Regions from separate parts of the Providencia sp. PROV004 genome, predicted to be linked through region 2. Evidence: predicted binding sites of a transcription regulator. Region 2 holds the regulator's gene; each other region holds the start of a gene.

The links. The regulator ArgR, encoded in region 2, controls arginine synthesis, uptake and breakdown. The targets are predictions, from matches to a motif close to ANTGAATAAAAATACANT.
Positions count from the first base shown of each region.
Region 1: a site for ArgR is predicted at 3,926-3,943, ahead of argC (N-acetyl-gamma-glutamyl-phosphate reductase). Genes of this name have one in related genera too.
Region 3: a site for ArgR is predicted at 8,461-8,478, ahead of argA (amino-acid N-acetyltransferase). Genes of this name have one in related genera too.

Region 1 is NZ_CP042859.1:4,430,737-4,442,022, reverse strand. It holds gene FVA69_RS20615 (hypothetical protein) at 82-1,494, opposite strand; gene metF (methylenetetrahydrofolate reductase) at 1,613-2,497, opposite strand; gene argE (acetylornithine deacetylase) at 2,725-3,879, opposite strand; gene argC (N-acetyl-gamma-glutamyl-phosphate reductase) at 3,982-4,986, shown strand; gene argB (acetylglutamate kinase) at 5,001-5,777, shown strand; gene FVA69_RS20590 (argininosuccinate synthase) at 5,822-7,042, shown strand; gene argH (argininosuccinate lyase) at 7,121-8,497, shown strand; gene FVA69_RS20580 (hypothetical protein) at 8,561-8,911, opposite strand; gene oxyR (DNA-binding transcriptional regulator OxyR) at 9,899-10,804, shown strand; gene sthA (Si-specific NAD(P)(+) transhydrogenase) at 10,879-11,286, opposite strand, start outside.
Region 2 is NZ_CP042859.1:4,264,649-4,275,934, forward strand. It holds gene FVA69_RS19680 (LysR family transcriptional regulator) at 1-476, shown strand, start outside; gene mdh (malate dehydrogenase) at 549-1,487, opposite strand; gene argR (transcriptional regulator ArgR) at 1,980-2,450, shown strand; gene FVA69_RS19695 (DUF6122 family protein) at 2,538-2,990, shown strand; gene mpl (UDP-N-acetylmuramate:L-alanyl-gamma-D-glutamyl-meso-diaminopimelate ligase) at 2,996-4,378, opposite strand; gene fbp (class 1 fructose-bisphosphatase) at 4,542-5,549, shown strand; gene ppa (inorganic diphosphatase) at 5,756-6,286, shown strand; gene FVA69_RS19715 (gamma-glutamylcyclotransferase family protein) at 6,429-6,776, opposite strand; gene tamB (autotransporter assembly complex protein TamB) at 6,780-10,556, opposite strand; gene tamA (autotransporter assembly complex protein TamA) at 10,553-11,286, opposite strand, start outside.
Region 3 is NZ_CP042859.1:3,551,022-3,562,307, reverse strand. It holds gene ptrA (pitrilysin) at 1-904, shown strand, start outside; gene recB (exodeoxyribonuclease V subunit beta) at 901-4,509, shown strand; gene recD (exodeoxyribonuclease V subunit alpha) at 4,509-6,356, shown strand; gene FVA69_RS16275 (hypothetical protein) at 6,410-6,979, shown strand; gene argA (amino-acid N-acetyltransferase) at 7,083-8,426, opposite strand; gene amiC (N-acetylmuramoyl-L-alanine amidase AmiC) at 8,789-10,039, shown strand; tRNA gene FVA69_RS16260 (tRNA-Met) at 10,176-10,252, opposite strand; tRNA gene FVA69_RS16255 (tRNA-Met) at 10,271-10,347, opposite strand; tRNA gene FVA69_RS16250 (tRNA-Met) at 10,409-10,485, opposite strand; gene mltA (murein transglycosylase A) at 10,718-11,286, shown strand, end outside.

The DNA.
Region 1 (11,286 bases), 170 kb from region 2:
GCCATATACGGAGCCGTACATACATTGGTGTGAAAGGATGGCGGAGTGATCCCGCCTTCTGCTCGATTAGTGACTTGCTTTCTACTGATCCCATCTTTTCCATTCTTTTTTTGGCGTGATGAACTCACGAATTTTACCATTGGCTTTTAAGCTAGCAATTTTCTTATTAGTTGCCTCTTCTTGAGCTAATTGTTCTGGAGTCGGTGGAATATACTGGGTTGCATTTAAATAGAAAGCCCTAGTGCCGCCATTAAGTTTGTAACCACTGATTTTAGAAACCATAGTATCTTTGGTTCCATGTTGTTCTGCATACTTGATTAAGCCATCAGCAACTCCCTCTTTCCATGGTTGCATGTCGTAGTAAGGCACGGCGTTTTTTAAGGATAAATACTCACTAAGTGACTGATCACCGCTCATCATGCCGGAATCAGCCAAGCACATGAAATCCTCAAAAATATTTTTGGGGAGGGATTCAGTTACAACAATATTAATTTGTCGGTTTCCAGTACCTTTAAGCTCAAAAAGTTTTTCTAATTTCCCTTGTTCTGTATCTGCAAGATATAATTGTGCTTTTGAAAATAACATTGGCGAACCAAATTTCCCTGCTTCTTTTTTTGTCAGTATTTCTTGTATGGCTGAGGAAACAGTTTCTTTACCGTCAAAGTAGTGTTTTGTATGCCTAACAAATTCTTCTATATTGAAATTATCACGATAGCAATTGGCTAGCTGGCGTATCACAATAATAAAATTTGTATCTTTATTATCATGCTGTGTCTCTATAAGTTTATTAGTTATGAACAATTGTGCACTGTGCATGGGGAGCTTGGCTTGCCGGTACACAGGTTCAGCACTGAGATAGGCTAAATAGTGGTGGGTATCTTTTGCTAACGATAAATTATAACTATCCATTAAGTTGGATAACTCATATCTGAAACGGTGTTTAATATTATCTATCTGTTTCTGTTCTGTTGCTAAATAACCTATCCCATTATTTAACCCTAAGTTATAAGCGTGGATATTTTTAAACCCATTATGATATAGGTGCTTTATACATTCTCGTAGTTTACTGTCTTGAGGAAGGACATCCATTTCATCAAGGATCATTACTTTTTGTTTGTTAAAATCAAGATATTGACATAGCCGCGTGATGCAAAACTCAATTTGTTGAGATTCCAGTGTGCTAATTGGAGTAATAATAAGTAATGGATTTCTCAATTGGTCAATTGAATTAAAAGTGGGGTCATTTAACGACAAATTACGACAGTCCATTTTTGCAATATCGTCAGCATTCATTGAAATTATGGATACTCTGCAGCCATCATTTAATGCAATGTTTGCGACTTTATTACCCAGTGCTTTATCCCCACCTCCATTCATATAGGGATTAATAATCACGACATCCCGTTGTTCAAATGATCCAGTAGGGAATGCGGCTGTTTTAATCGAGGTGGATGGTGAAGTATTCACCGAAGAGATATTGGACTCAACTTTCATATTTAATACTCATTGTTGGAATTTTTCGGTTTCAATGAGTTTAACTAAGTGGAATTAGGAAACTTTCATAAAGCAATGTCGTGATGTACTTTTAAAAATATATCACGACATTGAGGGGCTAAGGCCTAACGCCTAAAGTATGGCAGATAGCATAGGTGAGCTCAGAACGGTTCAATGTGTAAAAGTGGAAATCTTTTACGCCTTCACGGCTAAGAATTTTAACCATGTCCATGGCAATGGATGCACCGACAAGATTACGGCTTTCTGGGTCATCGTCTAATCCTTCATACATTTTGCTCATCCACGCAGGAATGCGTACGTTAGTCAGTTTAGCAAAGCGCTCAAGTTGGCGAAAGTTAGAGACCGGTAAGATCCCCGGTACAATTTCCACATCAATGCCAGTTGCGACACAGCGGTCACGAAAACGTAAATAGCTTTCAACATCAAAGAAAAATTGAGTAATTGCACGGTTAGCACCCGCATCAATTTTCTTTTTTAAACTAATTAAATCGGCTTGAGCACTTTTGGCTTCTGGGTGGACTTCAGGGTAGGCAGCGACAGAAATATCAAAATCCGCCTCACCTTTTAGCAACTCAACCAAATCAACGGCATACATATCTGGTTTACGGCTGTTGTCAGGTAAATCACCACGCAGAGCAACAATATGACGAATACCATTATTCCAATAGTCACGAGCAATGGCTTTCAGTTCATCAGGGCTTGCATCAATACAAGTTAGGTGAGGGGCGGCAATTAAACCGGTTTTATCTTTAATATCTTTGATGATGCTGTGCGTTCTATCACGTTCACCGGAATTCGCACCATAAGTCACGGAGACAAATTGAGGTTTCAGGTTTTTGAGCCTATCAATAGATTTCCATAGTGTCTGCTCCATCTCTTCACTGCGAGGTGGGAAAAATTCAAATGAAACATTAATTTGGCCATCTAACTCAGCTAAATTTTGATTTAGCGCTTCGCGCTGATTTGCGTGAAAAAAGCTCATACCCCGTAACCTCGCAATTTGCAGACAACTATTTTTTGTACGTTATTATATCCATTTGTGCGTCTATACGTTTAGACGTCTAAAAGAAATTACCAGATCGGTATCAATAGTCAATACTTAAATTAAATTATGACGCTGAGGTTTTTTCAAAGGCAACAGGAAAATAATTCATGATAAAAAAACGCGACTCTTTTCAGTGTCGCGCTTGAATCTATGACTAGTCAGATTTACTCAGTGAAACAGAAGTGCTCAATCATTTGGCTAATTAATTGGCGAGTAGGCTCAATAAAGCGCATATCAATAAACTCATCAGGTTGATGTGCTTGTTCAATAGAACCAGGGCCAAGAACCAACGTTGGGCAGAGCTCTTGGATAAACGGTGCTTCAGTACAGTAATTCACGGTATCTGCTTTTTGCCCTAACAATTGCTCAATCACTGCGACCATTTTGTGGTCCGTTGGGCATTCATAGCCAGGGATCGGCGGATGCATGGATTCAACCGTCAAGCGACCTGGCCAACGGGCACTAACCGGCTCAAGAGCTTCATTAAGTAGTTCATCTAAATCTTGCAAAGTTAACCCAGGTAGCGGACGAATATCCATATGTAATTCACAACAACCACAAATTCGGTTGGCTGCGTCACCACCATGAATATGACCAAAGTTCATCGTCGGGTAGGGAATGACAAATGCAGGGTTGTTAAATCGTTCTTTTAACGTATTTCGTAAGTCCATTAGGTGGGAAATAGACTCATGCATCAATTCAATTGCATTGACGCCACGTTCTGGGTCACTAGAGTGCCCCGATTGCCCAGTAATGCGGATAGCATTTGATAAATGCCCTTTGTGCGCGCGAATCGGTTGTAACGATGTTGGCTCGCCAATAATTGCAAAATCTGGTCTTAATGTTGTACTGGCTGCAAAATAACGCGCACCAGCCATCGATGTTTCTTCATCTGCTGTGGCTAATATATGCAGTGGGCGTTTGAGTTGCTTTAAATCCATATCGCGTAACGCATCAATAATAAAAGCAAAGAAGCCTTTCATATCAGCGGTACCAAGCCCGTAGAGTTTGCCATTATGTTCAGTTAGTTCGAATGGGTTTTTGCTCCAACGCCCATCATCAAAGGGCACGGTATCGGTATGACCGCATAGCATCAACCCACCATTTCCTTCGCCAATGGATGCAAGCAAATTATATTTATCACGCGTTTCCGGTACAGGTTGAATGTTGACCGAAAAACCTAACGTCTCCAGCCATCCACCGAGAAGTTCCACCAGAGCTTTATTGCTCTGATCCAAATGAGAATCAGTCGCACTAATCGACGGAATGGCAATTAATTGACGATAAATCTCAATAAATGCAGGTAATTTAATATTCACTGTTGACAGCCTTTATCCATAATAGTATCAATATTCATGCACTTTATTTGAATAAAAATACACATTAAACTGTTTGGGTCATGAGTACAAGGTAGAAAGCATATGTTGAACACACTCATTATCGGGGCCAGTGGCTATACTGGAGCAGAATTAGCCGCTTATTTGCAACGCCATCCGGAAGTTAATCTTCAAGGATTGATGGTATCGAAGCAAAGTGCGGATGCAAATAAACGTTTTTCTGATTTACACCCTCAGTATAAAGGCATCATCGACCTTCCCGTTCTGCCATTAACCGATGTCGCGGAAGCAGCGAAAGGTATTGATGTTGTTTTCCTTGCCACGGCACATGAAGTGAGCCATGACATTGCACCTCAGTTTCTTGAAGCGGGCTGCGTAGTGTTCGACTTATCCGGTGCTTATCGTGTTCAAGATCCTGCGTTTTATACGCAATACTATGGCTTTGAACATACAAATACTGAATGGCTAATGCAAGCAGTTTACGGTTTAGCAGAATGGCAGGCTGATAAAATTCATCAAGCACAATTGATTGCAGTACCAGGGTGTTACCCAACGGTTTCCCAATTAGCACTTAAGCCATTGATTGAAGCAGATTTACTGGATGAAGCTATGTGGCCAGTCATTAATGCCACTAGCGGTGTTTCCGGTGCAGGCCGTAAAGCCTCAATGACCAACAGCTTTTGTGAGGTGAGTTTGCAACCTTATGGCCTCTTTACGCATCGTCACCAGCCAGAAATCGCGACTCATTTAGGGAGAGAGGTTATTTTTACACCGCATTTGGGTAATTTCTCTCGAGGCATTCTGGCAACGATTACTTGCAAAGTAAAAACGGGTGTGACGGCAGAAAAAATCACACAAACGTTTAAAGATGCCTATCAAAATAAACCATTAGTGCGGTTATATGAAAAAGGTGTTCCTGCATTGAAATCGGTAGTCGGTACGCCGTTTTGTGATATTGGCTATGTATTGAAAGGTGAACACCTGATTTTAGTGGGTACAGAAGATAACCTACTTAAAGGTGCAGCAGCACAAGCCGTTCAGTGCATGAATATTCGTTTTGGTTTTGCTGAAACTCAGTCTTTACTTTAAGAAGGATTAACCCCATGCAACCCTTAGTGATTAAATTGGGCGGAGTGTTACTTGATAGCATCGAAGCGCTTGAAAAATTATTTACAGCTATCCAAACCTATCGGCAAGCTCATCAACGCGAATTGGTGATTGTGCATGGTGGTGGTTGTTTAGTTGATGAATTGATGCAAAAACTGCAATTACCCGTGGTTAAAAAGCAAGGGTTGCGAGTCACGCCAGCAGACCAAATCGATATTATTACGGGGGCATTAGCAGGCACTGCGAATAAAACATTATTGGCATGGGCAACGAAGTATCAACTTTCGGCAGTAGGTCTTTCTCTCGGTGATGGCCAAAGTGCCACGGTGACGCAACTAAACGAAGAATTAGGCCATGTCGGTAATGCTAAACCTGGTGATGTAAAATTATTGAAATTATTGTTGGGGGCGGGTTATTTACCCATTATCAGCTCTATTGGTATCACACCAAAAGGTGAGTTGATGAACGTGAATGCGGACCAAGCCGCAACCGCTATCGCCCAAGCATTAAACGCAGATCTGGTCTTATTGTCCGATGTGAGCGGTATTTTGGATGGTAAAGGCCAAAAAATTGATGAAATGACGACGCAAAAAGCGCAAAAGTTAATTGAACAGGGAATTATTACTGACGGAATGATTGTGAAGGTCAATGCAGCATTAGACGCTGCGGCAGCCTTGCAACGTTCTGTGGATATCGCAAGCTGGCGTCATGCAGAACAACTTCCCGAACTGTTTAATGGAACAGCAATCGGAACACGGATCTTGGCATCATAAATGAGCCATGGAATAACAATATTAATTGAGCGGATAGGTATGTTATGAAAAAGGGCATTAAAAAGATTGTATTAGCATATTCAGGTGGTCTGGATACATCAGCAATTATTCCATGGCTAAAAGAAAACTATGATGATTGCGAAGTCGTGGCCTTCGTTGCGGATGTGGGGCAAGACCGTGAAGATTTAGTGGGCGTTGAGAAAAAAGCCCTGCAATCAGGTGCATCTGAATGCTACGTAGTGGATTTACGCGAAGAGTTCATCAAAGAGTATATTTACCCTGTATTAAAAACAGGTGCATTATATGAAGGTAGCTATTTATTAGGTACGTCAATGGCTCGCCCAATTATAGCTAAAGCGCAAGTCGAAATTGCCTTAAAAGTAGGGGCAGATGCTGTTGCCCATGGCGCAACAGGTAAAGGTAATGACCAAGTGCGTTTCGAAAGCACCTATACGGCATTAGCACCACAGTTACAAGTCGTTGCACCATGGCGTGAGTGGGACTTACGTTCCCGTGAAGCACTGCTCGATTACCTGAAAGAACGTAATATTCCAACAACAGCCAGCTTAGAAAAAATCTATAGTCGTGATGAAAACGCATGGCACATTTCTACTGAAGGTGGCGTATTAGAAAGCACATGGAATGCGGCAAACCAAGATTGTTGGGTATGGACTGTCGACCCGCAAGATGCACCTGATGAAGCTGAACTGGTTACCGTTGGTGTTAAACATGGCGAAGTCGTTTCGGTGAATGGGCAAGCATTGTCCCCACTTGGTTGTTTAGAAACATTAAATACTTTAGGTGCAAAACACGGAGTGGGTCGTATCGACATCGTTGAAAACCGTTTAGTCGGTATGAAATCTCGTGGTTGTTATGAAACCCCGGGAGGCACCATTATGATGGCTGCTCTACGTGGTATTGAACAACTGGTTCTTGACCGTGACAGCTACAAATGGCGTGAGCAACTCGGTTTAGAAATGTCATATGTGGTTTATGACGGGCGCTGGTTTGCACCATTACGTCATTCATTACAAGCTGCTGCGGAGTCATTAGCACAAGATGTGACAGGTGAAGTTGTTCTGAAATTATATAAAGGGCAAGTGACTGCGATTCAGAAAAAAGCAGATAAGAGCTTGTATTCAGAAGAGTTTGCCACATTCGGTGAAGATGAAGTTTATGACCACAGTCATGCAGGTGGGTTTATTCGTCTTTACTCGCTATCTTCACGTATCCGTGCGCTGAAAGAACAAAACAAAGCGAAATAAATCAAATAGTAGTCCCCCGGCAGCCAAGACCGCTGTCGGGGTTAAAAACTTATTTTATCAATCAGGTAGGGATTAGTTATGGCACTTTGGGGTGGACGTTTTAGTCAGCAAGCAGATCAACGGTTTAAACAGTTTAATGATTCACTGCGTTTCGATTATCGCTTGGCGCAACAAGATATTATCGGCTCAGTCGCATGGTCAAAATCACTGGTAACAGTTGGTGTATTGTCTGATAGCGAACAACAAACTTTAGAACAAGCACTAAATGCCTTACTTAAAGAAGTACAAGATAACCCTGAAATTATCCTGCAAAGTGACGCAGAAGATATTCATAGCTGGGTTGAGGGTCAACTGATTGATAAAGTCGGTGATTTAGGTAAAAAATTGCATACAGGCCGTAGCCGTAACGACCAAGTCGCAACAGATTTAAAACTGTGGTGTAAAGACCAAGTTGCATTGCTACTTGAAGCGGTAACAGAGCTACAAAAAGCATTGGTGCTGACTGCGGAAAATAATCAAGATGCCGTGATGCCAGGTTATACGCATTTACAACGTGCCCAGCCTGTCACTTTTGCACATTGGTGCTTAGCTTACAGTGAAATGTTAGCTCGTGATGAAAGCCGTTTAAAAGATACACTAAAACGCTTAGATGTCAGCCCATTAGGATGCGGGGCATTAGCAGGCACGGCTTATGATATCGACCGTGAGCAGTTGGCATCATGGTTAGGTTTTGCTTCGGCAACGCGTAATAGCTTGGATACCGTTTCAGATAGAGACCACGTGCTTGAACTATTATCCAACGCAAGTATTGGTATGGTTCATTTATCCCGCTTTGCTGAAGATTTAATTTTCTTTAATAGTGGTGAAGCTGGTTTTGTCGAGTTATCAGACAAAGTGACATCAGGTTCATCATTAATGCCACAAAAGAAAAACCCAGATGCATTGGAATTAATCCGCGGAAAATGTGGGCGTGTCCAAGGGGCGCTAACAGGTATGATGATGACCCTTAAAGGATTGCCTCTTGCGTATAACAAAGATATGCAAGAAGACAAAGAAGGGTTATTCGACGCATTAGATACTTGGTTAGATTGCATGCATATGGCTGCGTTGGTGCTTGATGGTATTCAAATTCGCCGTAGTCGTTGTGAAGATGCGGCGAAGCAAGGTTATGCCAATGCAACTGAGCTTGCTGATTACCTCGTTGCTAAAGGTGTTCCATTCCGCGAAGCGCATCATATCGTGGGTGAAGCGGTTGTTGCAGCAATTGGGCAAGGTAAAGCTTTAGAAGAAATGGCTCTCAGTGATTTGCAAAAATTCAGTGACACTATTCAGTTGGATGTCTATGAAATTTTATCGCTACAATCTTGTTTAGATAAGCGGTTAGCAAAAGGTGGGGTATCTCAGAAGCAAGTGGCAAGTGCTATTGTGGAAGCAAAAAAACGATTAGAACTGTGATTAGTTGTAGAAGAAAAAATGGGGGGTAGTATGACTACCCCGATTCCCATAACGCGTTTGTTTTTAAATATATTTAATGGTTAGCATTCCGAGTTGTTTTTCTTCATTCACCCAGTTATATGAATACTCTCCTCTACCTTCATTGATTACCTTCCAACCTTGAGTATTTGCAACATCATTCAAGTTTATTTTGCTGGCAACCATATCAGATTGGTTATTTAAGCAATTCAGTGTGACATGATTGTCGGTCACTTCATTAAAGCAAGACGGAAATACGACTGCCCCAGAGAAATGAATAACCCCATTTTGTTGGTCATTACTTGCATAAGCATGAATAGATGCGGTTGTAGCGAGTAACAATACACAGAGTGAACGAAGGCCAAATTTTTGAGTTTTTGTTAATAAATTTTTCATAATAGTATCCCGTCATTGATTTTTGATTAATCAACTTGCTGTATGTTTAAATTAGATTTGTGTGCGATTAAATAAGAATAATAATAATGAACTGATATTCCTTGGTGTTTTTGATGTGGGAATTATAAATTTAAAAACACTATTTAGGTGTAAAATTAAAAAAGGAAATGTTTAAAAATATAAAGAAAACAAAATTACTCTCATTGTAATTTAAAGTTATCCATTTGTATTTTGGTGGTTAATAAGACTGTGCATTAAGAAATTTGCAGTGTTTTGTTTTATTATTTGTGTTTTCTGTTAGTTTTTTATAGTTGGATTCTCTAGTGATTTTCTGTTGTTATCAATCTGTAATAGTGATTAAAATAAAATTTAACAAAATTAGGCTGCAATTTACATTTACTTTTATATAAAAACTTACAAACTTTAATAGAGAGTGAAAGGAAAGATAACAAAATGTTTCTTTTGTTTGAGATGAATATAATAAATATTTGTATGTTTTAATTAATTCAAAACTGATGAAGTGTGACTAAATACATATTAAATTCTAATAATTTAGTTATTTTAGTGATATTCACTAAATGTTAAAATAAAGTTGATTTTATCTATTATGTGAATTAATGACACAAATAGTCTATATTTTTTGAGGAGAATGTTGGGATTTTACTTGGCAACGTTAGGATGTAATTTATTGAAATTTTATTCTAAAAAAACACGGTTAATGCTTTTATTAGGAATGTTATATTGAAATGCTAATGGTAAATGAATTTAATCATTAATTAACTATTCTCTCTGTTGAAGAGTCAGGAATGAGATACATTTTATTTCTAAATATTACACTTTGTTTCATTATATTGCGTGTATCCTTCAAAAAATGAGGTTTTCCCCCTATTTTTCAATTTATCAATAGATAAAACAAAACAATATCGATATAGTGATTGGTATTATCTATCTTTGGTTTGACAGAGAATTCACGAAAGGAAAAGAAATATGAATATTCGAGATTTAGAGTACCTCGTCGCACTCGCCGAACATAAACACTTTAGACGTGCCGCGGATTCTTGTCATGTTAGCCAACCTACTCTTAGTGGCCAAATTCGTAAATTAGAAGAAGAACTTGGCGTGATGTTGCTAGAAAGAACTAGCCGTAAAGTTCTTTTTACTCAACAAGGTTTGTTATTGGTTGAGCAAGCCCGTACTATTTTGCGTGAAATTAAAGTATTACAAGAAATGGCAGCCCTCCAAGGGGAAAGCATGTCAGGGCCATTACATATTGGTTTAATTCCAACGGTTGCGCCGTATCTATTACCTCATATTATTCCGCAATTGCACCAAGCTCACCCTAAATTAGAAATCTATTTGCATGAAGCGCAAACTCAGCAATTATTAGCTCAGTTAGACAGTGGTAAATTAGATTGTGCCATTCTTGCGGAAGTAAAAGAAACAGACCCTTTCATTGTTGTACCGTTATTTGAAGAACCCATGAAATTGGCTATCTATGAGAGTCACCCATGGCATGATCGTGATACGATTGAAATGAGTGAATTGTCAGGTGAAAAACTATTAATGTTAGAAGATGGCCACTGTTTACGTGACCAAGCAATGGGCTTTTGCTTCCAAGCGGGTGCTAAAGAAGATACACACTTCAGGGCAACGAGCTTAGAAACGTTAAGAAATATGGTGGCAGCAGGAAGTGGAATTACACTTTTACCTGATTTATCGGTGCCAAATGAAGTTTGTCGTGATGGGGTATGTTATTTAAATTGCATTGAACCTGAACCGAAACGAACTATCGTATTAGTTTATCGCCCGGGTTCACCGTTACGTGGGCGCTATGAACAATTAGCGGAGACCATCTATAACTCAATGGATAACTATTATAAAAATAGAGTTTAGGGTTAAGCTACCAATATTATTTTTTTAGTTGATGATGGTTGCCAGATTATTGGCAACCATTAATCACTCAATAATTAAAAGAGTCGATTTAAACCATTTAAAGCTGCAACACGGAAAGCTTCCGCCATCGTCGGGTAATTGAACGTCGTATTGACGAAATATTCGATAGTATTACCTTCACCTTTTTGTTCCATGATAGCTTGGCCGATATGGATAATTTCAGCCGCTCTCTCACCGAAACAGTGAATGCCTAATATCTGTAATGTTTCTCTATGGAATAATATTTTCAAACTACCGACATTCATACCTGCGATTTGTGCACGTGCTAAATGTTTAAACTGTGCCCGGCCAACTTCATAAGGCACTTTCATTGCGGTCAGTTCTTGTTCTGTTTTACCAACTGAACTAATTTCAGGAATGGTATAAATCCCTGTTGGAATATCTTCCACTAAATGCGCATTACCTAAACTACCCCCAATGGC
Region 2 (11,286 bases):
AAAACTTTGCGTTACGAAAAATTTGTAATATTAATTGGGTATACTGTGGGAGCCGTACTTATTTCGAACGATATGGTATTCCTCAATCTCCTGCCGATATTGCATCACACAATTGTTTAATTAACCCAAATATTCCTGACACTTGGCGCATGACAGATAAAGACGGTAGCGCATATCCTCTAGAAATTAATAATATGATTGAGGTAAATAGTAGCTTAGGGTTATTAGAGGCGGCTCGCTGCCATCAAGGTATCGTTTGTTTACCAACTTATATGCTAGGCAATTATATTGAAAATGGGGAATTGCTCCCTGTTTTATTGGATTATGACCCTAAATCCACTCCATTTGCCCTATATGCCTTATACCACCCAGCCCACACTCACTCACCTAAAATCAGGACATTTATTGATTTTTTAGTAGAGAAAATACCATCAGATCCGCATTGGGACCATTGGATGCGGCAGCATGCTTCATGATGACTTACCAATAAAAAAGGTTGAGTTCAAAACGAAACTCAACCTTTTACTATTAGGAAAAATTAATTGGCATTAGCCATTAATGAATTTTTCACCTAATTCGATATCTGCTTTTAATACATCTAGCATATCTTTCAGTGCTTTTTCTTCAAATGCACTTAATTTACCGATTGGTAAATGCTTTTCGATACCGTTTTTGCCTAAAACAACAGGTTGTGCGAAGAAGCGAGCATGTTCACCATCACCTTCGGTGTAAACACATTCAACCACATTGCTTTCGCCTTGGAGACCACGAATTAAAGATAAACCTAAACGTGCAGCTGCTTGGCCCATAGATAAAGTTGCAGACCCGCCACCCGCTTTCGCTTCAACGACTTCTGTACCTGCATTTTGAATACGTTTAGTTAACGCAGCAACTTCCTCGTCAGTGAAGCTAACACCTTCAATTTGAGATAACAGAGGCAGAATGGTCACACCAGAGTGGCCGCCGATCACAGGCACTTCAAGATCATTAACATTTTTGCCTTTTAATTCAGCAACAAACGTATTAGAACGAATGATATCTAATGTCGTCACACCGAATAAACGGTTTTTATCATAGACGCCTGCTTTTTTCAGGACTTCTGCAGCGATAGCAACGGTGGTATTCACTGGGTTAGTGATAATACCAATCAATGCTTTAGGGCAAGTTTCAGCAATTTGTTGGATCAGGTTACGGACAATACCCGCATTGATGTTAAATAAGTCAGAACGGTCCATACCTGGTTTACGAGCAACACCCGCAGAAATAAGGACAATGTCAGCACCTTTCAATGCAGGTTTTGCATCTTCGCCAGCAAAACCTGTCACTTTAACATCAGTAGGGATATGGCTTAAGTCAGCAGCAACACCTGGAGTGACTGGTGCGATGTCGTAGAGGGAGAGTTCTGAACCTGCTGGGAGCTGGTTTTTGAGAAGAAGGGCGAGAGCCTGACCGATACCACCTGCTGCACCTAGGACTGCAACTTTCATTCTGAAACTCCTTAATTTGTACTTTAAAAAGATATCACTTTATTTGTTATACACTTAACACATTACGTATAAAAAACAATTTGTTAACAGATAGAGAGAGAGTTTAACGCAAGAGAACTTGTTTAATAATTGCCAGTATTCTAAACAAATTCCTTATCTGTTAATGAGATAACGGGCACTTTTTTAACAAATAGTTTTTCTAGCTATTGCATTTCGCACAATAAGTTGTTTTTAGTGTATATTATTCAATCAAAAACATTTTTATTAACAATAAATTTACAACGAATATCTGAAAAATTCATTGCTCTATCATGCTAATTTTTCATTTCCATAATTTACGATAAATAAATACTTCTGACTATCAACTCAAAACACGCTTACCTAACTTCAAGTGATTACTGGTTATAAAATCATCATAACGCAATTTTGTTGCATAAAAATGCACTTTTACGGATAATACAACTTAGTTCAATGCAAAAGAATGGGTTAATTATGCGCACTCCGTCTAAACAAGAAGACTTGGTTAAGGCTTTTAAAGCCCTACTTAAAGAAGAAAAATTTAGCTCGCAAGCTGAGATCGTCACGGCTTTGCAAGAAGAAGGCTTCGAAAATATTAACCAATCAAAAATTTCCAGGATGCTAACTAAATTTGGTGCTGTTCGCACCCGTAATGCAAAAATGGAAATGGTATATTGCCTACCTACAGAGCCCGGTGTTCCTACCGCCACCAGCCCACTCAAAAATTTGGTTTTGGATATAGACTATAACCCTTCTGTTGTCGTGATCAGAACGAGCCCAGGGGCTGCACAGCTTATTGCACGCTTGTTAGATTCATTAGGTAAAGCGGAAGGAATTTTAGGTAGTATTGCTGGTGATGATACTATCTTCTCAACGCCAGCAAACAATTTTACCACAAAAGAGCTATATGAAGCGATTTTAGCGTTGTTTGAACAAGAGCTCTAATCCATACTAATTTAAGCATCAAAAGAGGGAAATTGAATTTCCCTCTTTTTGTTTTTATCTATTTCTATTCGATTTTGGGACATCATTTTGCTATTTGATATTTTTCGTAACTTCATACACTACGGCTTTCATTTTCTGATGCCAATTGCCTTTGGTTACCTGTTTTGGCGAAAAAATTGGAAACTAGCCGCCCTGATTATGATTGCCACAATGGCTATCGACTTAGATCATCTGCTGGCTGATCCGATTTTCGACCCAGAGCGCTGTGGCATCGGATTCCACCCGCTTCATTCTTTTTGGGCTGCTGTTATCTATGTGGTGTTATTATTCATGCCATCATGGAAACTTAAAGCCATTGCCGTTGGTTATTTATTCCACCTTTTTACTGACTCACTAGATTGTTATATGGGAAGCTTAAAAAAAGAAATGAATAGCCCAATAACATTAAGTCTCGTCATAGAACAGCTCCCATTAGGTATGCCAAACATAAAAAAACCCAGCAATCATAAGAATCACTGGGGTTATCAAATAGCTAGCTAATAGAATTAATCATCTTGCTCTGTTTCTGATTTGGCTTTCAAACCTGCGAGTAATTTGCCATGAATACCGCTGAAGCCACCGTTGCTCATCACCAAAATATGATCGCCCGGCTGTGCGGTTTCAATAATCATATTGGTGAATGCCTCAATATCTGCACTCCAACGCGCGGGTTGAACACATTTTTCAGCGATGTCTGTGACCATCCAAGGGATATTGGCAGGTTGGAACAGAAATACTTCATCTGCACGGCCTAGCGCAGGCGCAATATCATTTTTATTGATACCCATTTTCATCGTATTCGAGCGAGGTTCGAGCACCGCAAGAATACGTGAAGTTCCGCCAACTTTGCTGCGAAGTGCTTCTAATGTTGCCAAAATAGCAGTTGGGTGATGTGCAAAATCATCGTAAACACTGACACCATTTTCAACACCACGTAGCTCAAGGCGACGGCGTGCATTGATAAAACGATTCAAAGCGAGGCAAGCTTCTTTTACTGGAACGCCCACATGGTGAGCCGCTGCAATCGCCATCAGTGCATTTTGGATATTGTGATTACCCACTTGTGACCAAGTGACTTCTCCAACTTTTTCTTGTTGGTAGTACACAGCAAAGTGGCTGCCATCGTGGCTGAGCTTCTCAGCTTGCCATCCGCCATGCTCTCCACCCACCAGCTCTTGTTCACTCCAGCAGCCCATTCCAATCACTTGTTTTAAATGATTGTCGTTGTCAGGTGTGAAAATTTTGCCGCTGGCTGGCACAATACGTACAAGATGATGGAACTGTTTTTGAATCGCTTCGAGGTTTTCAAAGATATCCGCATGGTCGAATTCAAGGTTGTTCAATACCAAGGTTTTCGGGCTGTAATGCACAAATTTAGAACGCTTATCAAAGAATGCACAGTCATACTCATCCGCTTCGATAACAAAAAACGGGCTTTCACCTATCTTAGCGGAGACATCAAAATTCCCTGGAACACCGCCAATTAGAAAACCAGGCTTGTAACCACAGTCTTCTAAAATCCATGCAAGCATTCCCGCGGTGGTTGTTTTACCATGAGTTCCCGCCACAGCCAGTACCCAACGTTCAGGTAAGACATGGTCATGAAGCCACTGTGGGCCAGATGTATACGGCAAACCTCTTTCTAACACGGCTTCGACACAAGGGTTACCACGCGTCATTGCATTACCAATCACTACCATATCCGGTATTGGGTCAAGCTGAGCCGGATCATACCCTTGAATGAGTTCAATTCCTTGATTTTCAAGTAATGTGCTCATCGGTGGATATACATTGGCATCCGAACCCGTCACTTTATGTCCTAAAGAACGAGCCAATATTGCTAAGCTTCCCATAAAGGTACCGCATATACCTAAAATATGTATGTGCATTCTTTTTCATCCAATTAGCATGAGGTTGGTCACTATTCTACCCATCAAAAACAGGTTTATAAATGCATTAACCTATTAATCTTTTTTTTATTTAGTTAAACTCTTCCCGCGCGAGGGTAAATGCCCCGCAAAACCTCTGTCAATTTTATTCAGGACCTTCGTCATGAAAACATTAGGCGAATTCATCGTCGAAAAGCAACAAGATTTTCCTCATGCAACAGGTGAGCTGACTTCTTTATTATCAGCTATCAAACTGGGCGCTAAAATTATCCATCGTGATATTAATAAAGCTGGACTTGTCGATATTCTTGGCACTAACGGTGTTTCGAATATTCAAGGTGAAGTTCAGATGAAGCTTGACCTGTATGCAAACGAAAAACTGAAAGCGGCTTTAAAAGCACGCGGAGAAGTCGCCGGTATCGCCTCTGAAGAAGAAGACGAAATTGTCATTTTCGAAGGAGACCGTGCAGAAAACGCAAAATATGTTGTTTTAATGGACCCGCTTGATGGTTCTTCGAACATCGATGTAAACGTTTCCGTTGGAACAATTTTCTCCATTTACCATCGTATTACACCGATTGGTCAACCGGTTACAGAAGCCGATTTCCTGCAACCAGGTAATCGCCAAGTGGCTGCGGGCTACGTGGTTTATGGTTCATCAACAATGTTGGTTTACACCACTGGTGTTGGTGTTCATGCGTTTACTTACGACCCATCATTGGGCGTTTTCTGCTTATCTCATGAAAAAGTGATGTTCCCCTCCGAAGGGAAAATGTACTCCATCAACGAAGGAAACTATATCAAGTTCCCGATGGGTGTTAAAAAGTACATTAAATATTGCCAAGAAGAAGATAAAGCAACAAATCGCCCGTATACCACTCGTTATATCGGTTCTTTGGTTGCAGACTTCCATCGTAACTTGCTCAAAGGGGGAATTTATATTTACCCAAGTACCGCAAGCCATCCAAATGGAAAACTGCGCCTTCTGTACGAATGCAACCCAATTGCATTTTTAGCAGAGCAAGCCGGTGGTAAAGCCAGTGACGGAGCAAACCGCATTTTAGATATCATGCCTAGCGAATTACACCAACGCGCACCGTTCTTTGTCGGAACTGAGTCGATGGTAGAGAAAGCAGAATCATTTATGCGTGAATTCCCTGACACGGAATAATCTAATTCATTAATTATAAGGCGGGGCTTCCCGCCTTTTTTGTTCCTTTTTTTCACCAACTAGTGAGTTTTACCCCTCTTTACGGCTATAATGTTCCCCACGCTATCTACCCGAGTATTTAATTTGTCTGAAGGCCGCCATAAATGTGATGCCCTCCAACAAGTTAGCAAGGGTAAATTCATTATTCACACAAAGGATACATTTAAATGGGCCTGAACAATGTACCGGCAGGTAAAGATCTGCCAGAAGATATCTATGTTATCATCGAAATTCCAGCGAACGCAGATCCTATCAAATATGAAGTTGATAAAGAGTCTGGTGCGCTGTTTGTAGACCGTTTCATGTCAACAGCGATGTTCTATCCATGCAACTATGGTTACATCAACAACACCCTGTCTCTAGATGGTGACCCAGTTGATGTATTAGTTCCAACACCATATCCATTACAACCAGGCTCAGTCATTCGTTGCCGCCCTGTTGGCGTACTGAAAATGACTGACGAATCTGGTGAAGATGCAAAATTAGTTGCTGTTCCGCACACTAAATTAAGCAAAGAGTACGATCACATTAAAGATGTGAACGACCTGCCAGAATTACTGCGTGCTCAAATTACTCACTTCTTTGAACATTACAAAGACTTAGAAAAAGGTAAGTGGGTTAAAGTTGATGGTTGGGAAGATGCTGCGTCTGCAAAAGCAGAGATCATCGAATCTTTCGAACGCGCTGCAAAAAAATAATCTCCCTCTCGGAACATTATGAAAGCTCTGGTTAATACCAGAGCTTTTTTATGGGCCCTAACAAGCCAATTCGTTGATAAAAAACGCCAGCAATAATGCTGGCGTTTTATATTTTTACGACTCGATAGTGGTTATTGAGCCGTTATACTTCTTCATCACGTTTCAGCCAATCGCCACTTTTTATTTGGCGTAGACCATCAACAGAATGTTTATACAGATAAATCCAAGCGTTGCCATACGGCGTTGGGATGAGCTCCCTCACATAGTCTTGAGAGTTTTTCTTTAACTCATCTAACTCTGTCAAAATGGACGGGTTGATTCGATAAACCTCGCACTCTATTGCCCCATCTCCTTTGACAACCGCAGGATAATATCCAAGATCATACAGTTCATAGCCTTCTAGCTTATGCTCACCGAGTAGCTGAGCATAAGTCATCCAGTGATGATTTCCTTGCTTTTGTCTTAAGCTGCCATAAACAATTACACGCATAATCTAAAACTCAAATTGGTAGAGGAGATCCAATGCCTGATTAACACCAGACACAGCTTCTAAATACAGTTTTGGCATCAACCGATAACGTAAAGTTAACGTCGCCAATGAGTCAAAGATACCAACTCCATACTTCACTTGTAAATCATTAGTGATCTTACCACTTACAACGACTTGAGAACCATCCCCCACACCTTGGGTATCGACGGCTAAATCAGAGACTCCAAATGTCTCACCTATTTTACCCACGAGTTGCCCACTTTGTGCTACACCTAAGCCTATTAACATAGATGTCATTTGTGAACCATTTGCGTCTCCACTATCTAAGCCCTCTCCTCTTAATAAATAAGACAGCGCTTCTTGTTGTGTTTTCGCCGGTTCAGAGAATATTTCTACTTTCGGTTTATCCGCAAGCCCTGTGACCTTCACCCCAGCAATCACGCCATCTGCCGTGTTGTCTGGGTTACGAATGGCTTCTAAGTTTAAGAATGGTTGGTCCGCAGGGCCTGAGAATTGAATTTGGCCTTTACGGACAATCAAATCTTGCCCATAAGCACGGAAACGACCGGCTGGAATATCCACTTGGCCATTGATGTGCAAGCCATGGATATTCTGAACCACTTTCAATAAACCCGTCAGGCGCGCTTTTAAGCCAAACGCATCCAATCGAACATCATTACCAATTTTAATATCTAAATTGGTCTGAATAGGAATGGATGGCGCTTTTTGTTCAATTGGCTGCAGGTTGCTATCTAACATCACCACATCCGATGATGGGCTTACCGCTGACTCAGGGAGTTCTTGAACAGTAATTCGTGCCCACGGAATATTGACGGTACCGTTTAGCGTGAGTACCGAAGGTGATGCATCAAATACAATGTCCGGTTGAACATCAATTTGGATCATCGGTGGTAAAGAAACTCGAAGGTTATTACCTCGTGCCATGACTTTTGCACGCCATGCATTAACATTGCGCCAATCTGCATCACCATCAATGTTCAGATAGCCTTCTGGCGTGTTTATCTGACCATTCATTACTGAGCTTGTGCCGTTGAAATTAATACCTAAATGACCACTTTTGATATCAAACGGGATCATTGCCGATCTCACTTCTAAGCTCGAAAGCGCTAAATTACCATTTAATAATGGGTTATTCGCTGACCCACCTAAACGTAAGTTCGCACTCAAGCGCCCATTCGCCACTTCCTTCTGGCCCAGCAACGGCTTGATTAAATCTAATGTCACTGAATTGATTTCAACATTACCCGATAGTAAGCGGCGCTTTTCAATATCAGAAATTTGAATATTGCCGCGCATTTGGCCATTATTCGTTAGCCCAAACAACCAGTTAAGGTCTGCCTTGCCATTTTTCAAGCCCGCGCTTAACGTTAAGGTATCAAAAGCAACAGGTAAACGAGTGCCATCCACAAACTGAACCGCTTTGACATCATTTCCTCGCAAGTCCAACTTCACTTGCGGCATACTGCCATCTGCTTTCCAAATCGCATTGGCTTTACCCGTAAATACGCCGCTGACTCGAGTATCTTGTGGCATAAACGGTTTGATCATCGCGAGGTCAAAACGTTCTAGCACGATATCTGCGCTACCACTTTTACCTGCTTTAATCGGTTTTGGTACACACAAACGGGCATTCGGGTTGACCCAACAATGGCTGCCGATAGTCACTTCTTGCGTTTGGTTAGCATAATTGAGTGACATCGCTTGGTTTAAGCGCCATTCACCCACCACCGTATCAAATAAGGTATTGGTTAAATTCCCTTTCCACACTTCAGTCTGCCGGTCAAAACTACCTGCTAATGCTAATTGCCCAGAAACCGGTTCGCCCTTCATGTTCAACTTAAGCGTGTGCTGTTTTTCACTTCCTTTCGCGTCTAAAGTTAGGTTATTGACGACAAGATCACCTTGCTTCAACTGACGAAGAACAACGGATAAATCCCCTTTAATTTGCTCGCCTGTTGCTACATTTCCTTTGATAACAACATTCTCGATAGCAAGGTCATCCTGCCACTTCACGCCGCGTGCCGTAAGGTCAACAAGGGCTTCTGGTGTCTGTAAATTACCACGCAATTTCACATCACCGGCAATCACTCCCCCTAAGCCGGGTAGCAAGCCATTGAGAGCAGGGGCATTAATTTTGGCATCAAGGTTCCATTTATCGGCAAGAGAGCCTTTTACATCGACATGGTTTTTACCCAGTGCCAAATTAAAGTTTGGAATATCCCATTGACCAGCTGCGTTACCTTTGGCTTTACCGCGCGCTTTTAAGAGGTTATTTTTAACATTGCCGTCTAAAACAATTTCAGGAATATCCAACTGCCAACTACCGCCGTATAAACTTCCGCGCGTGGCAATTTTACCTTCCACTTTAGCAGGCCATTCAGGGTACTGTTTGGCAGTATTAATACCTGAAAGGGTCAATACTGCATTCCAACTAATTGCCTTGCTCCAGTCCGCAACGCCAGTAATATCAGCATGACCTTGTAAAGCGACTAAACGTAAGCGAGTTAAATTAATTTGCTCTTCATTACCTTTCGCATCTAATAGCAAGGTCGAAGGTGGTAAATCCTGCCCAGTGATAGCTGAACGTACAGACATATCATAAGCGGATGGGCGGCCGTTCAAGCGTATGCGTGTGCCATCTAATTGATACTGCGCTTCTCCGACTAAAGGCCACGTTAACTTATCGCTTTCTAGTGTGAGTAGAATCGGCAAGTCTGCTTGTGACAAATCCGTTTCTGCATCTAATTTTGCATTAATTGGCCCATGTAAGTTCAAGGCCAATTTTAGTTCATCAATCAAACCGCCTTTTAAGGAGAGGTCTATTTTTTGCCCATTTAAATCTTCTAAACGGCTTTCACCCACGACTGATAATGAGACTGGCCATTTATCTTGCAAAGTTGCCGAGCCAGATAACGCAATATTCCCTTGCGGTGCATCGACTTTTAGCTGTTTAACGAGGACTTGTTGCCCTTCATTCGAAAGACTAAGGTGCAATTGGTTAATTTTTAGCTCAGCCGCCCCCGTTAACTGAAAATTCGAAGCATTAATTCCATCAACATTTAAATCAACAGGTAAAATAACTTCTGGTAATTCAGCGAGTAACGGTTTAGAAAATAGCGTTTTTAATTCGTCTGCCAATGATTTTTGTTCGTTAATCGGCATTGGGTCTGGCTGTTTCTCTTCAACGACGGCATCTGATTTGGTTTCAGGTAAATTAATCGCCAAATCAATGATGTCGGTTGGAATGATCGTGATCGCTTTTCCTTCCCACGTTACCCCTGTAGTAAATTTCGCTAAATCGATATCCATGCCATCTACATTGACGTGTGTTGAAACCAAAGCCAATTGATTCAAACGAATGGTCAAAGGTGCCTTGAGTTCAGTCAGTGGTTCAGATGGTGGCGTTTCTTCTGAAGGGGGGAATTGAGTGGTATCGACAGTAACAGTGACATTTTCCGTGCCTAAGTTGTCGACACATAGCTCACGGCTTGTTAAACAACCTAGACGTACCGCTAAATTTAATTTCCCCGCATTAACATCGATGCCTGGCATTTGATATTTAACGCCACTTAACGTTAAGTCACTAATATCACCGTCAATTTTATCAATGGTTAATTCAGGAACAAAACGTGTCGCTGTATTTAATGCAAAGTGAAGACCTGATTGCGTTCCAATCACCCAACTGAGTGCGGCAACAACCAGAACAAGAATTAATAAAATGGAAAGACTGGTCCATTTTAGCCACTTCAACCACCTCATAGCTCAGTCCCCAAGCCGATATAAAACTGTATTTTGTTGTTATCTGGATCGCCAATAGGTTTGGCTAAATCTAATTTTATTGGCCCAACCGGTGAGACCCAACGGATACCGACTCCCGCACCTGTTTTAAAATCATTGTCCTTAAAGTTATCAACAGCTTCACCGCTATCAATAAAGGTTGCTCCCCACCAATTTCCGGTAAAGTTATATTGGTATTCCACAGAGCCTACGGCCAATTTTGATGCCCCTGTCAACTTACCTTTGCTATCTTCTGGAGAGATTTTTTGATACCCATACCCACGCACACTGCCATCACCACCCGCAAAGAAGCGTAAGTCCGGTGGAACTTTATCGAAATCATTGGTTTCAATCCAACCGATATTTCCACGAACAATAAAGCGATGACCTTCCCATGGCGTTCTGATCCACACATTTTTGGCTTGTAGTACCGCAAAGTCGATATCTGAACCCCAAATTTTATTCGAATAATCAATAGAGTAACGTTGGCTATCCCCCCACGTTGGCATCACACCGCCGCGTTGGCGAATTCGGCTCACATAGGCCCCGGGATACAGCAACATCGTCGTATTCGTCACGTTGGCTTGGGTAAAGTTACTCAGCATCCAACGCATATTCACACCATATTGCCAACCGGATGAATAATCCCAGTTACGAGACACATTCAAGGTTGTTGTATTCGCTTGCGTATCATTTAAATCTGTCCGTTTAA
Region 3 (11,286 bases), 710 kb from region 2:
ACGTATTAATAGTGTGCCTTACTTTGAGCAAGAACAGCGTTTAGCGGAGCTAGATAAAATTTCACTGCAAGACATCACTAGCTACCGTGAAATGATAGTTAAAAGCGCAGCATTACAAGCGTTGGTCTTTGGTAATATGACTGAGTCACAAAGCATTAAAACTATTAAAGATGCACAGCAATTATTAAAGAGCGAAGGTACCAATTGGTGGCGTGGTGATATTGTCGTTATTGACAAAAATTATCTAGCCGATTTCCAAAAGCAGGGAAATAGCTCAGATAATGCGCTTGCTGAAATCTTTATTCCAGACGGTTATAGCCGCATTGATGGTGCAGTATTATCAGGTATTCTTTCTAAAGTGATTCAGCCTTGGTTTTATGATCAACTAAGAACTAATGAGCAACTGGGTTATGCAGTATTTGCTTTTAAAACTGGGCTGGGTGATCAGTGGGGTATGGGCTTTTTGATTCAAAGTAATGCCAAAACACCGAGTTATTTGAATACACGTTACCAACAATTTTATCTTCAAGCATTAGAGAAACTGAAAAAACTACCGATAGATGAATTTAATCAATATAAACAATCTATTATCACGGAAATGAGCCAACCACCTCAAACATTCTATGAGGAAGTTGGTCGTTATTCATCTGATTTTTCTAGAAATATTTTCAGTTTTGATACTCGTGAAAAAGTTATTGCAACTTTAGGTAGTGCAACGAAAGAACAAGTCATTGAGTATTATGAAAATGCAGTTATAAAGCACAAAGGGTTAGCCGTTAGCTCCCAAGTTATAGGCCGAGGAGTTGACACTAAAGTAGGATATGCGCATCTGAAAGATTGGGTGCTTTACCCAACAGCTTCTCAGTTGCAAAAGATTTTACCAATAAAGGAAGATGCTGAGTGAATAAAGTGCAGGTAGAGTCCCAATTACTGAATGTTTTTTCCTTGCCACTGCGTGGACAGCGGTTAATTGAAGCATCAGCAGGAACGGGTAAAACGTACACAATTGGTATACTTTATCTGCGGCTTTTATTAGGTCTGGGAGGCGTTAATGCGTTTCCTCGGCCGTTAAGTGTTGAAGAAATCTTAGTTGTAACATTTACAGAAGCTGCAACGAATGAGTTACGTGGGCGTATTCGTCAACGTATTCATGATATGCGCTTAGCTTGCTTAAGAAATGGTGTTGGTTTCGAGTCGCAGCCTGAGTATCTTGAATTATTAGCCGAGCTTTCGGGGGAGTCTCAAAGAGAATTCGCTGCGCGATGGTTGCAGGCTGCGGAAAGGCAAATGGATGAAGCAGCAATATACACTATCCATGGTTTTTGCCAAAGAATGCTAGTTCATAATGCATTTGAGTCAGGAGTGCTATTTGAACAGACCATGATTCAAGATGAATTTCCGATTCAGAAACAAGCCTGTGCAGATTTTTGGCGCCGCCATTTTTACCCTTTAAATTACTCCATGACGAAAGTCATTCAGTCACTGTGGAGTGGTCCTGAAGCATTGCTCTCGGAGATTAAACCTTTCTTACAAGGTGATATTCCTTTAATTATTAACCAACCAAAGCAAATTGAATCTCTAGAAGAACGGCATCAGCGACTAATCTTGTTAATTGAGTCTGTAAAAGCGGCATGGTTAGAAAATTCAGCAGATTTTGAGAAGCTTATCGCTGATTCCGATGTTGATAAACGAAGTTATAGTACTCGTTTTCTACCTACATGGTTGATAAAAATCGGTGAATGGGCTCAAGAAGAAACAGAAGATTATCAGCTACCTAAAGATCTTGAACGCTTTTCACAAACGGTACTACATAAAAAATCAAAAAGTGGTTCGGGGCCAGAGCATGTTGTTTTCCAAAGAATAGATGAGCTACTTTCTCAATCATTAACCCTAATAGATCTGATTATTCCACTGGCTATTGCAGAGGTGAGGGAGGCTATCACTTTTGAAAAACATAACCGAGGTGAGATGGGGTTTGATGATTTGTTGACCCGTTTAGACAGTGCTCTTGCTCAAGAAAGCGGAAAATTTTTAGCTCAAGCTATTAGCCAACGTTTTCCCGTTGCAATGATAGATGAGTTTCAAGATACAGATGCACAGCAATACCGTATTTTTCAACGCATTTATCGGGAAGTTAATGACAGTGCATTACTTTTTATCGGCGACCCTAAACAAGCTATATATGCTTTTCGAGGCGCTGATATTTTCACCTATATCGAAGCAAAAAATGAAGTTAGTGCTCACTATACATTAGAGACTAACTATCGTTCATCGCAAAATATGGTTGAAGCTATTAATCATCTATTTTCTCGTTGTCAGTCCCCATTTATTTTTGAGCAAATTCCTTTTCAACCCGTTAATTTTGCTAAACAAAATAGTGATAAAAAACTTATTCATGATGGTGAAAAAGTCAAATCACTTACATTTTGGCAACTTGAAGCGGAAGGTATCTCCGTTGCTGAATATGAACAAGCAACAGCTTCACAATGTGCGGTGCAAATAGCACAATACTTACAAGGCGGGTTGCAAGGTAGTAGCTATTTTGACAATCAAGGGGCGCATACACCTGTTGAAGCTTCTGACATTACAGTGTTGGTGCGCAGCCGACGAGAAGCCGTATTAATTCGTGATGCTTTAAATCGGTTAAATATCCCTTCTGTATTTCAATCTAATCGGGAAAGTGTATTTTCAACACCAGAAGCGAGAGATTTACTGCGGTTGCTACAGGCAGTTTTAACACCCGAAAAAGAACGTGTTTTGCGTAGTGCATTGGCGACAGGGATATTGGGTTTAACCGCTAAACAAATTGATGACTTAAACCATGATGAAAAATCGTGGGAAAAAATTGTAGATGAATTTGCTCGTTATGCCATGGTTTGGCAAAAGCGTGGCGTGCTTCCCATGCTTAGAATGGTCATGGCGCAGAGGCAGATTGCAGAAACGTTATTATCAGGCACTGATGGAGAACGCCGCTTGATGGATGTGATGCATATTGGTGAGCTATTACAAGAAATGTCATTACAGCTTGAAGGTGAGCACACACTAACACGTTGGCTAGCACAACAAATTGCCCATCCTGACCATCAATCTGACGTACAGCAAATGCGTCTTGAAAGTGATAAACACTTGGTGCAAATCAGTACCATTCATAAATCTAAAGGCCTTGAATACAAGATTGTTTGGTTACCTTTTGCGAGCAATTTTTTACCTCAATCTAAAGGCTTGTATCACGACAGAACAGATTATGGGGTACGTCTAGATTTAAATGATAGTGAAGAAAATGTCGCTTTAGCTGATGAAGAACGTCTAGCAGAAGACCTGCGTTTATTGTACGTGGCACTTACAAGAGCCATCTATCACTGTAGTGTTGGTATTGCACCATTAATTAAAGGTAATAGGAGAAAAAGTGGTGAAACAGACTTACACTTATCTGCGCTGGGCTATGTTATCCAAAAAGGACAAGCTGGAGATAGCTTGCTATTAAACGACATGTTGGCTGAGATTAGCAATGACGTTATTGATGTTATCGTGATTAATCAACCTAAGTCGGAACGTTTATTATTAGAACAAAATGACAGCGTAAACTTGTCTGCAAGAACGGTGACTCGTCATTTTAATGATCATTGGCGTGTTACTAGTTATTCGGGGCTAAGTTATGGCTCAAGCCATACAGAGGCAGAACAATCAGTTTCAGCATTGCAATTTGCGAATTCATTAGCCCCTAATATGGATATTGAGGCCAGTATTGATGTGGAGCAGCAGGAAGGTGAGTCTTTTACTCTAACCCCTCATCAATTTCCTAAAGGTGCATCTCCGGGAACATTTTTACATAGCTTGATGGAGGAAATTGACTTTAGTGAGCCAGTTTCTCAAGAGTGGTTGTCTGAGAAACTTGAATCCTCAGGGTTTGACTTACATTGGGCATCAATGCTGCAAGAATGGCTACACGCAATTGTACAGGCACCATTATCAGAAGACGGGCTATGTTTGTCTGCATTACAGGTTCAAGACCAATTAGATGAGATGCAGTTTTATCTTCCTATTGAGTCAATATTGAGTGCAAGCCACTTAGATAAGATAACGCATCAATATGACCCATTATCACAACGTTGCCCCCCGCTCAATTTTGAGAAAGTTCAGGGGATTTTAAAGGGCTTTATTGACCTCACCTTTTACTGGAAAGGTAAATTTTATCTTCTTGATTATAAGTCAAATTATCTAGGGAAGGATGCTAGCTTTTATACCCAAGAGGCCATGGCTGAAGCGATGATAGACCACCGCTATGATTTACAATATCAACTATATTCGTTGGCGTTACATCGTTACCTAAAGCAAAGAATGCCTAATTATGACTATGAAGCCCATTTTGGAGGCGTTTATTATTTATTTTTAAGAGGAATAGATAATGTCAATTCAAGTAATGGAATTTTCTTTTGTCGCCCAATAGGCGCTTTTATTGAAGCGTTAGATAGCTTATTTAAAAATGCTCAACAAGGGGAGTCAGCTTAATGAAATCCCTATTTAATCAGGCTATTGAGGAATATATCTTTACACCTCTAGATGTGCAATTTGCTTACAGTATTTCTGACAATAAGCACCCTATAGTGCTTACTATTGCCGCACTTCTTAGTGCAGAAACCATGGCTGGACATGTTTGTTTAGCGCTGGCAGATGTTATACCTGAAAAATTATTTGCAGGAAGGCACCCAGAGTTAGCCGCTGAATTTTGGCAAAAAATGGGAGAGCCGAGCGAACAAGAACTTTATCAAACGCTAAAACAAGCAAATGCAGTGTCACTATCAACAGAAAACAAAATCTCTCCTTTGGTGCTTTCGGGGGGATACTTATATTTTCAACGAATGTGGCAATATGAGCAGTATGTCGCAAACTTTTTCGCTAGTACATCAGTAGACAAACAAAATAATGCTCAAATTAAGAGTGTATTGAATAGCCTATTTCCCATTACTGATGAAATAGATTGGCAAAAAATTGCCGCAGCAGTTGCTGTAACCAGTAAGGTATCAATTATATCAGGGGGGCCGGGGACAGGAAAAACGACAACAGTTGCGCGTATCCTTGCGGCATTAATTAAACTTGAAGCCAGGCATCACCATAAAATTAGAATTGAGCTGGCCGCTCCAACAGGTAAGGCTGCTGCTAGGTTGACAGAGTCCCTCGGTGAGGCGATGAAAAAAATTCCTTTAACTGATGAAGAACGCGCTGTTTTACCTAATCATGCAAAAACATTGCACCGTTTATTAGGGGCTCAACCTGAGAGCCAGCAGTTTCGCTATAACCGTGATAATCGTTTATCTCTTGATGTACTCATTGTTGATGAAGCCTCAATGGTAGATTTACCTATGATGAGTAAATTACTTGAGTCATTACCTGAAAATGCAAAGTTAATATTTTTAGGTGATAAAGACCAATTAGCCTCGGTCGAGGCAGGGGCAGTATTAGGGGATATTTGTCAGTTTGCTGATAATGGTTATAGTGTAGAAAGAGCGTCTCAGCTTTCGGAACTAACAGGGCATTCTATCGAATCTTATGCATCACCAAGCGGCCCTGCTATTCGTGATAGCCTATGTCTACTACGTAAAAGCTACCGTTTTTCTGCAGACTCAGGGATTGGCCAACTCGCTTTTGCTGTAAACGAAGGTAATGTTTCTCAAGTTCAACAATTACTAAACCAACAGCGGCCGGATGTACATAGTTATATCCAAGAAACTGCGGATGATTACGCGAAAATTTTATTAGATGCCGCTGAAAATTATAAGGAATATCTGCTTGCGGTAAAAGATAAAGAAGACCCTGAGCAGGTTTTGAAAAAATTTAACCAATATCGGTTACTAACGGCTCTGCGAGAAGGACCTTTTGGCGTTATTGGCCTAAACGATAAATTGGAAAAATTGTTTCATAGACAAGGGATAATAAACCGCCCATATAATTTATCGAATAAACACTATGCAGGCCGGCCAATTATGATTAGTCGTAATGATAGCCCTCTAGGACTCTTTAATGGGGATATCGGTATCATTTTACCTGATGAAGAAAATGCACTTAGAGCTTATTTTCAATTTCCTGATGGGACTATACGTGGAGTGCAACCTAACCGACTCCCACAACATGAAACAGCTTATGCGATGACAGTTCATAAATCACAAGGTTCGGAGTTTGCTCATACCGCATTGGTTTTACCAAATGTATATTCTCCCGTAATGACCCGTGAGCTAGTGTATACGGCGATAACTCGAGCTAAAAAAGAGCTATCTCTTTATGGCAGTCCAAAGGTATTACGTCGAGCAGTTGAAACGCCAACCAAGCGGCGAAGCGGTTTAGCGACCCAATTAATGTGACTAGTTTATATGTAAGTTACGTGAATATTTAACCCTAAAGTAAAGGTAATGAGATGGATAACCAGCAAGCAATGACGGCAATTACAGTAACATTAAATGCAAGGCTTGAACCGATTAGACGTGGCGATTTAGAAGACGCATTTAATGAAGTCATGAAAAGCATGGGTAAAAATATCCATGTCACAGGTGGTGGAACACTATTAGCTGATAATGGTGAAGCGCAGGAATGCGATATAGAAATAGCACTTGAAGAGGCCAGTGACGAAAATATCAGTTTAATTATTCAACTTTTTTCTTCAATGTTAGCTCCAAAAGGTTCTCGTTTATTTATTCATGGCGAAGATGTGCGAATTGATTTTGGCTCAGATGAAGGTATGGCTATTTATTTCAACGGGACAGAGCTCGCAGATGAGGTTTATGAAAATGGGGATATCAATGAGGTGTTCGATATCCTAGATGAAGCAGTGGAAGACATCGGGAGTATTCACGGAGTTTGGGATGGCCCGACAGAAACCGCATTTTATTTTTATGGTACTTCTTTCGCTGAGATGAAAGCTGCAATACAGCCACATATAGACTCCATTCTTTTGTGCGAGAAAGCCAGAGTTATTCAGATAGCTTAGTGGCTATTCCGTGGTTTTAAAGTCACAACCCAAACTATACATCCTTGTATAGTTTGGAGTTAAAGCAGGCGACTAAACAGTCATTATTTGACGATTCTAATGTTTATTTATCCGGTTGGCTTTTTAAATCTAAAATCAATATCTTAGAACGGCGCTGGTAGTTATATAAAGCCTGTTTTTTCATTGGTAACATCTCAATTTCCGCGGGGGTAAAACCACGCTCTTGAAACCAATGGATGCTACGAGTTGTCAGAACAAATAGTTTATCTAGGCCAAATTGTTTCGCCTGTACGGCAATACGGTGCAGAAGTTCTTCTCCTCTAGACGAACTGCGGTAATCAGGATGAACAGCGACACATGCCATTTCACCTAATTTTTCTTCTGGATAAGGGTAAAGCGCTGCACAAGCGATGACTAAGTTATCACGTTCAATAATGGTAAATTTATCAATTTCCATTTCTAACTGTTCACGTGAACGTCTAACTAAAATCCCTTGCTGCTCTAATGGGCGAATAAGCTCTAATATTCCACCAATATCATTAATGTTAGCACGGCGAATTTGTTCCGCACTTTCCATGACGATTTGTGTACCAATACCATCACGTGAGAACAATTCTTGAATTAAAGACCCATTTTCTTGATAGCTCAATAGATGGCTACGGCGGACGCCTCGGCGGCAAGCTTTTGCTGCTCCACGCAGGAAACGCACGGTTCCTGAATAGAAATCACCTTCAGATTCCAGCTCTTGAATGCGGTTTTCTGCTTCATTCGGAAATAATTCAGATAAAATATTGCCGTTTTTATCTGCAACACCTTGAGAGGAGCAAAAGCCAATCAGCTTTTCTGCTTTCATTTTAACTGCCAATTGGGTGGCAATTTCTTCAGAGGTCAAATTAAAACTTTCCCCTGTGACTGAGACAGCAACCGGCCCAATTAGAACGATAGAACCATTATCTAACTGATTATTAATAGCTTCTTCATTAATACGACGGATCCTTCCGCTGTGGCAATAATCAATGCCATCATCGACCCCGAGAGGCTGGGCAATAACGAAATTGCCACTAACCACATTAATATGCGCCCCTTGAAGTGGGGTATTTCCTAAGCTCATAGATAACCGAGCTGTAATATCTAATTGTAAAGCTCCAGAAGCTTGTTTTACATATTCAAGTGTATTCGCATCGGTTACGCGAGTATGTTTATGATAAACCGCCTCATATTGGTGCTCAGCTAAGATATCCTCGATTTGAGGTCTTGCGCCATAAACGACAATAATTCGGATGCCTAAACTATGCAATAACCCTATATCATTGACAATACTGGGAAAATTTTCATGCGCAATCGCTTCACCACCAAGCATAATAATAAATGTTTTGCCGCGGTGGGCGTTTATATAAGGGACCGAATGGCGAAACTCATCAACCAACTCGGTGCTGCGCTCTTTCATAACAACCCTCTTAATTGAATTTTTATTCGTTAATAATGTATTTTTATTCTTTTTGTTGGGAAATATCAAGTAAAAGATAGGATAAAAAAAGTAACATTTTTATTTTTTACATTTACATATCTCTAAACTTAACTGGATATACTCTACGAAATCTAAATTGCATAAAATTGACACAGAAAGTCACTCACAAATATTTTCTCTTAGTATGATTAAGTTATACTCATTACTGTAACTCTATAGATGCTTTGATATATTCTTAATGACAGAGTGCAAATGATTAGTTAGAGTGCGTGTTTCAAGTCTAATTATTAGCAATTATCCTAAAATCACTTTATTTCTCAGTTCTAGGTTCGGAATTATTGATGAGTCACCAAGATCACAACCCATCTAAGCGTCGTTTTATTCAAGGCGCAGCTGCAGTTATGTTACTGAGCATTAGCCCATTCGGTTTTTCTGCGAGTAGCAGTGTGGTGGCTGTGCGTATTTGGCCAGCATCGAGCTATACTCGAGTTACATTGGAATCTAGCACTCCATTGAAGTACCGTCAGTTTGTGCTTAATAACCCTGAACGTATTGTGGTCGACCTTGAAGGGGTGCAGTTAAATAATGTGTTGAAAGATATGGGAACTCAAATTCAAACACGTGATCCCTATCTAAAACTAGTTAGAGTTGGGCAATTTGATCCAAAAACGGTTCGCTTGGTGTTTGAGGTTAAAAATAAAGTCAGTCCTCAATTCTTTTCGATGGCACCTGTCGCGGAATTTAAACACCGCTTGGTTCTGGATTTTTATCCAGGCAAAGGTGTTGATACCAATGATGACCCACTATTGGCATTGCTTGAGGATTACAATAAAGGTGATCTTGAAGAAAGTATGCCTGCTCAAGCGAAGAAGCCTGGAAAGGCGGGAACGGATCGTCCAATTATTATTATGATCGACCCAGGACATGGTGGCGAAGACCCTGGTGCGATAGGTAAATATAAAACGCGTGAAAAAGATGTGGTTTTACAGATTGCCCGTCGCTTAAAAGCGTTGATAGATAAAGACCCTAAAATGCGCTCCTATATGACACGCAATGAAGATGTCTTTATTCCGTTAAAAGTCCGAGTAGCGAAAGCACGTAAAATGCAGGCAGATTTATTCGTTTCAATTCATGCAGATGCATTTACTAATCGTTCAGCCCGTGGTTCTTCTGTTTTTGCACTATCAACGAAAGGGGCTACTAGTAACACGGCTCGCTACCTTGCACAAACACAAAACGAAGCGGACTTAGTAGGTGGTGTGAGTAAAAGCGGTGATGTGTATCTTGACCATACGATGTTTGATCTCGTGCAAACCGCGACGATTAATGACAGTTTGAAATTTGGTGATGAAGTGTTAAAGCGGATGGGGAAGGTTAATAAATTGCATAAGAATAGAGTTGACCAAGCTGGATTCGCGGTACTGAAAGCACCAGAGATCCCATCGATTCTAGTCGAAACGGCTTTTATTAGTAATTTAGAAGAAGAACGGAAATTAAAAACAGCTAAATTCCAACAGCAAATGGCGGAATCCATTTTTGAAGGAGTAAAAGCTTACTTCCGTAATGGCGGTGCATTAGCAATTCGCAACTAATTGATTAAAATCAGATTAAGATAAAGAAAGGTGATAAGCGAGTGTGTGAATCGCCTTTTTTATTGATGATTAAAAATAGAAGATCTTATTGTGAAGTTATAAAAGGAATTGAATCAGAAATGATATTCGAAAAAATTGGTTGCGGGGGCTGGATTTGAACCAACGACCTTCGGGTTATGAGCCCGACGAGCTACCATGCTGCTCCACCCCGCGACTGAAGAGGTAAAAAATTGGTTGCGGGAGCTGGATTTGAACCAACGACCTTCGGGTTATGAGCCCGACGAGCTACCAAGCTGCTCCATCCCGCGACTGAATTTTTACGACTTTATACTGCAGATTTTTTGTTACTTTACTGATTTAATCAGTAATTGGTTGCGGGGGCTGGATTTGAACCAACGACCTTCGGGTTATGAGCCCGACGAGCTACCATGCTGCTCCACCCCGCGTCCGATGCGGGCACTATACTCGGGATGAGATCTGATGCAAGTTTTTTCGTGTTTTTTTTACAAAATTTAGCATTTACAGAACAAAATATGTTCTGTCTGGCTGTTTTTTACACTTTGATGAGTAGGGAAAGGAAAATAACCTCTCTAAATATATTTACACGTTTCATTCCCTAATTGGGTTTGCTATTGTGCGCTTCATATTGGATTGTTGGATTTATCTGGGTGGTAGAGCATGAATATAGGGCTAACAAAAATCGTCAATAAACATACAGTAAAAAAATGGTTAGTAACCAGCGTATTTCTTTCTTTATTGGCTGGATGCCAAACCCATCCAACGGATAAAGGCCAACAATATAAAGATGGTCGCTTAGTTCAGGATTTACAGAAAGTAAATCAGGTGAATGTAAATGGGCGACCTATAAATGCGCCAGATTTTAATCAACAGGTTAATGAAATTAAAAATGCATCACCGCGGTTGTTTAAAAATAATAACGACACCTACCATGCTATAGAGAATTGGTTGATGGCGGGAGGAAATCCGGCTCAATTGGCTAATTTCAATTTAACCGCTTTCCAAATGGAAGGCGCCGATAATTATGGAAACGTACAATTCACAGGGTATTACACGCCTGTTATTGAGGCCCGCCGTATGGCTCAAGGGGAGTTTCGTTATCCGTTGTACGGCATGCCACCAAAAGGAAAAACTCGTTTACCTAGTCGAGCAGCTATTTATAACGGTGCCCTGAGTGATAATTTAATTTTAGCTTATAGCAATTCACCGGTTGAAAATTTTATGATGGA